2 regions of the Viridibacillus sp. FSL E2-0187 genome follow, and region 1 is predicted to be linked to the other one. Evidence: predicted binding sites of a transcription regulator. Region 1 holds the regulator's gene; the other holds the start of a gene.
What was found. Region 1 encodes CtsR, which represses protease genes until heat stress. Its sites were predicted from a motif close to ATGGTCAATAAAGGTCAAACA; they were not measured.
Positions count from the first base shown of each region.

Region 2: the regulator CtsR is predicted to act here: its motif matches at 1,064-1,084, upstream of clpP (ATP-dependent Clp endopeptidase proteolytic subunit ClpP).

Region 1 is NZ_JBBOVG010000002.1:61,317-63,724, forward strand. It holds gene MHH85_RS19435 (protein arginine kinase) at 1-153, opposite strand, end outside; gene MHH85_RS19440 (nucleotide excision repair protein) at 143-706, opposite strand; gene MHH85_RS19445 (CtsR family transcriptional regulator) at 722-1,192, opposite strand; gene MHH85_RS19450 (DUF4870 domain-containing protein) at 1,483-1,788, opposite strand; gene MHH85_RS19455 (hypothetical protein) at 1,939-2,208, shown strand; gene corA (magnesium/cobalt transporter CorA) at 2,351-2,408, shown strand, end outside.
Region 2 is NZ_JBBOVG010000001.1:311,515-313,922, forward strand. It holds gene whiA (DNA-binding protein WhiA) at 1-17, shown strand, start outside; gene MHH85_RS01435 (HPr family phosphocarrier protein) at 75-332, shown strand; gene clpP (ATP-dependent Clp endopeptidase proteolytic subunit ClpP) at 392-982, opposite strand; tRNA gene MHH85_RS01445 (tRNA-Arg) at 1,159-1,230, shown strand; gene MHH85_RS01450 (TetR/AcrR family transcriptional regulator) at 1,397-2,305, opposite strand.

The DNA of each region.
Region 1 (2,408 bases):
CATTGCCTCTTCATCAGAAAAAGCTCTTGGAAAACGGAAATCTGTTAAGTTACGCGCTAACCTAATGCGAGTACTCATGACGATATCACCGTATTGTCCTTCTTCTTGCATCCAATTTGTCGTTGGATTGTGTAAAAAGTGCTCAATGTTCATCTTGAGACTCACCTCCTACTTGCAACTTTTTTTCAAGAGCGCGGACATTATCCCGCATAGTTGCTGCATCTTCAAACCGCTCTTCCTCTATGGCCACTTTCATGTCCAAACGAATTGCCTCGATTTGTCTTTTTAATTGATATAGCTCGTTGATAGAACCTGGCACTTTTCCAACGTGTTCCACGGCTCCATTATGCAAACGTTTTAAGACTTGAGGTAGCTGCTCTTTAAAAGTTTCATAACAACCAGGGCAATTAAATTTTCCCTCGTTCAAAAATTGATGGTATGTCATGCCACATTCTGGACAATTCTCCTGTTCCTGCGTTTTCTGCTCATTTACATTTGGTGCTGCAACCGACCAACTCGGTGTACCAAACCAATTTGAAAAAAGTTTATGCATTGAAATTGGATCGGCATTAAAGTCGAGGTTCAAATGGAAAGAATCAAGTTGTTTATTGCACACTTCACAGAAATGCCTTGTCGTTTTTTTGCCATTCTTCATTTGTGTCACCGTGATAGTGGCCGGTCTTTGTTTACAGTTTTCACAAATCATACCCTCGCACCTCTTTTACAATTGCTTGTCATATTTTATAGTCAGTAGCATTGCTTGTAGGATACGCGCGCGTAGCTCATCACGTACCGGTAAATTTATTCGTAACACAGAACGATCGAGAGCTGCTAACATCATTTTAGCTTCTCTTTTCGTTATTACACCTTCGTCAATTAAACGGAAAATTAAATCGTTCGTCATATTTTGTGAAGCACCTTCATTCACTTGCTCAATCACTTGGTCAATTAAATCTGCCTTTGAATTAGCTTTGACACGCAAAATTCGTATATATCCTCCACCACCGCGTTTACTTTCAACTAAATAGCCACGCTCGGCGGTAAATCGAGTATTTATCACATAATTAATTTGGGAGGGTACGCATTGAAATTTATCAGCAATTTCACTCCGTTTTATCTCAATATGTCCTTCTCCACCTAATTCGATAACCTCTTTCAAATAACCTTCTATTATGTCAGAGATATTACGCATTTCAAATTCCACCTCGCTTGCATCACTGACTTTGACTATCTTTGACTATATTTGACTACATTATACACAGCCTAATAAAAAACACGCAATTGAAATGCTCATTGAAATGTGTACGGTGCCTGTTTAGCCTCGAAAAGCACCGATACCTTCAAATCGAAAATTTATTTTCAGTTTCGATAAGGAACCGGAAGTTAAAAGCATCCTACTGTCTCAAGATACCCGTTTCACCTATCTAATATTCTGCCCAAACAAAAAACCACGATAGCAAATGCCATCGCGGTTTTTTCGTATTAATACCATTTCCCAACAATCGGATAATCCCAATCTGTGTCATTAAGAGCTTTCACAATACCTATTACTGGAACTACAACGCCCATTATCAAAAAGACTACTAAGAACGGAAGTCCAATTAATAAAAAACTAAAGATCCCTGATACAATGACTAATACCCACATAACAAATTGGAACAATAACGCTTGAATAGACAAACGCTTAACTTGTTTATCATCAATAAATATATAGAATAGGATTGGCACTAAACACGGAGCAAAAAATGCACTTGCATGAAGAATCACTTTTAATCCTTTTGATTCCATCTAGAGCAACTCACTTTCATAAATTAATATACTTCTTATTCTATTTATACGATTCAAAAATTCATTAGTTTCATATCCTTATCAAAAAAGGAACATTCTTTATTTCGATTCGTCCTCTGAAGTAACAAAAGAAAGGGAGGAGTTTTTCCTTTGAAAAAAGCATTATTATTCATCGGTAGCATCGCACTATGCTTAATCATTTTCATTGCAATGCCGTATTGTTTATTGAAAAATTCATTTTCAAATGATTGCGAATCTAAAACTTCCTCATGCTCTAAAACCATTGAGCATAAAATAAAAATCATCAATTCAATAAGTGAATCTGATGTCCTGTATCAAGATCAAAATACTATTGAAGACTCAACCGATAAAAGTCATAGAGGTCAATTTATATCAAGCCTTTTCCTAAGTGATAACTAAATATCTTAAAATAAAAAAGAGGGCCGCTATGTATAAGCGCCCTCTTTACTATTTATATTATGTTCTATTCGACTTCTTCCCGTGACAATACGATACCGTTTATGAGAGGATAGTTATACACTAGTTGAAATGAGGACGATCTATGATTCGGACCCTTGGCGTTACTATTAATCAAGAACTAAAAATGGATTTTCCACTAG
Region 2 (2,408 bases), on a different contig from region 1:
AAGCCGTTAAGCTTTAATGAAATGAAGATGCACGAATAATGAATATGTAAGTAATTATAGGAGGAGTAAAACGAATGGCAGAACAACAAGTAGAAGTAAAACTTAAATCAGGATTACAAGCAAGACAGGCAGCTTTGTTCGTACAAGAAGCAAATCGCTACTCTGCGGATGTATTTTTAACAAAAGATAATAAAAAAGTAAATGCTAAAAGTATTATGGGTATTATGAGTTTGGCTGTTGCAAAAGGGTCTACAGTTATTTTAACTGCAGATGGTGCTGATGAAGCACTTGCATTAGAAGGCCTAGTAAAACTAATTCAATCTGAGGATTAAATGAATAAAATATAAAAACCGCTATTCTCATCATACGAGAATAGCGGTTTTTTAGATATTTATTTAATTTCGTTACGTTCAAAAATTTGATCGATTAAACCATATTCTTTTGCACGCTCAGCTGTCATGAAGTTATCACGATCTGTGTCTTTTGCTATAACTTCGATTGGTTGACCTGTACGTTCAGATAAAATACTGTTTAGTTTTTCACGAAGGAATAAAATGCGTTTTGCAGCAATTTCAATTTCAGTCGCTTGACCTTGTGCACCACCAAGTGGTTGGTGAATCATAACTTCAGCATTCGGTAATGCAAAGCGTTTGCCTTTTTCACCAGCAGCAAGTAAGAAGGCACCCATAGATGCAGCCATACCGATACAAATTGTTTGTACATTTGGTTTGATGAATTGCATAGTATCATAGATTGCCATACCAGCTGTAATGCTACCACCAGGGCTGTTAATGTATATAGAGATATCTTTCTCTGGGTCTTCAGCTTCTAGGAATAAAAGTTGAGCAACAATAGCGTTTGCAACGTTGTCATCGATAGCGCTACCTAACATAATAATACGGTCTTTCAATAAGCGTGAGTAAATGTCATAAGCACGTTCACCGCGGTTTGTTTGTTCAATAACTGTAGGGATTAAGTTCATAAGAATATCCTCCTCAAAAGGTAAATTCAATTTTCCTGTATAAAAGCAATTTGCTTCTATTGTATCTTTATCATACACATTATGGTCAAGGAAGGTCAAATGATTCGAATCAAAATTCCTATGGTTGAATTGTTTTGGTTTCCTTTGTATAATAGAAAAGTCGCAATTGATGAATTGCCCTCGTAGTGTAATGGATAACACATAAGATTCCGGTTCTTAGGCTGGGGGTTCGATTCCCTCCGAGGGCGTATATAACTGCACTTCAAACATCTAGGTCGTTATTTAAATAGCGACCTAGATGTTTTTGTATGATGGGCTCCTGTAATGATAATATGCCCAAATCAATAGAATAATAAACTGTAATATAGAAATTAAAAGTCGCTTTTATATTGGAAAGCGACTTTTTGTGTTTAACTAATTACTATTTAATATGTCTAGGTTGTTATTTTGTTTTATAAATAGCCATAAAAGATTAGCAATTTCTTGGGCTTCTGCAGCATGTTTAGTACCTTTAAAGCTAGTGTTAAAGGGTGAAACAATTGCTTCAATTATATAGTATGGGATGGTTTCTTCCTGTAATGATTTAATAAGGCAGGTTGTATATTCTTTACCGGCTTGTAAATCATCTTCGATAAGACCTTCTAAAAATCCATTTAGTTGTTCAACTAAATATTCTTTCGTTACATATTTATGTTTGAAATTCTCATGTAAGTACTTTGCTAAATCGCAGCCTAGGAAATGCTCACCTTTCTCAATTTGAGCAGGTAAAATGGCGTCTAGCTGTTGAATGACATATTTTACAATCAGTACTGGGTCTAGAGAATCTTCACGAGTAATTTTCCAAATATGAAGCATGTGTTGTATCATACCGAAAGTTAGGATGGCAGCATCATAACAGTGTGGCTTTGATTCTTCTCCATAAATATCGACAATTCGTTTTGCGAGCCAATTTAATTCGTTTAGATGAAATCGCATTACTACTTCTTTAAGTTCTGGGTCACCTGAATGGAAAATCGATTCAAAGATAGGGATTAAATTTTGATCACGGTTTATTTGCATCAATACAGCAATTTGCTTAGCTAAAATGTTTTTATCTTTTGGATCCTGTCCTATAAGCATCTCGTGCTTGCGAACATCGGCTTCCTCGCGACCCTTTGCTATTATGGCGATTAAGCATTCGTTTTTTGAAGCAAAATAATTATAAAAAGTGCCTTTAGAAATATGCGATTCATCTAGAATGTCTTGGATGGAAGTATTTTGAAACCCTTTTTCGACGAAGAGCTTTTGAGAGGCAACGATAACTTGACGTTTACGATTGTTCATAAATTCACCTGTATTTTCAATTAGTGTACTATCATTCTAACTTGGAAACGCTTTAATATCAATGATTATAAAAAGGTGAAATTTTTTAGTTGAAAAAGTTGTA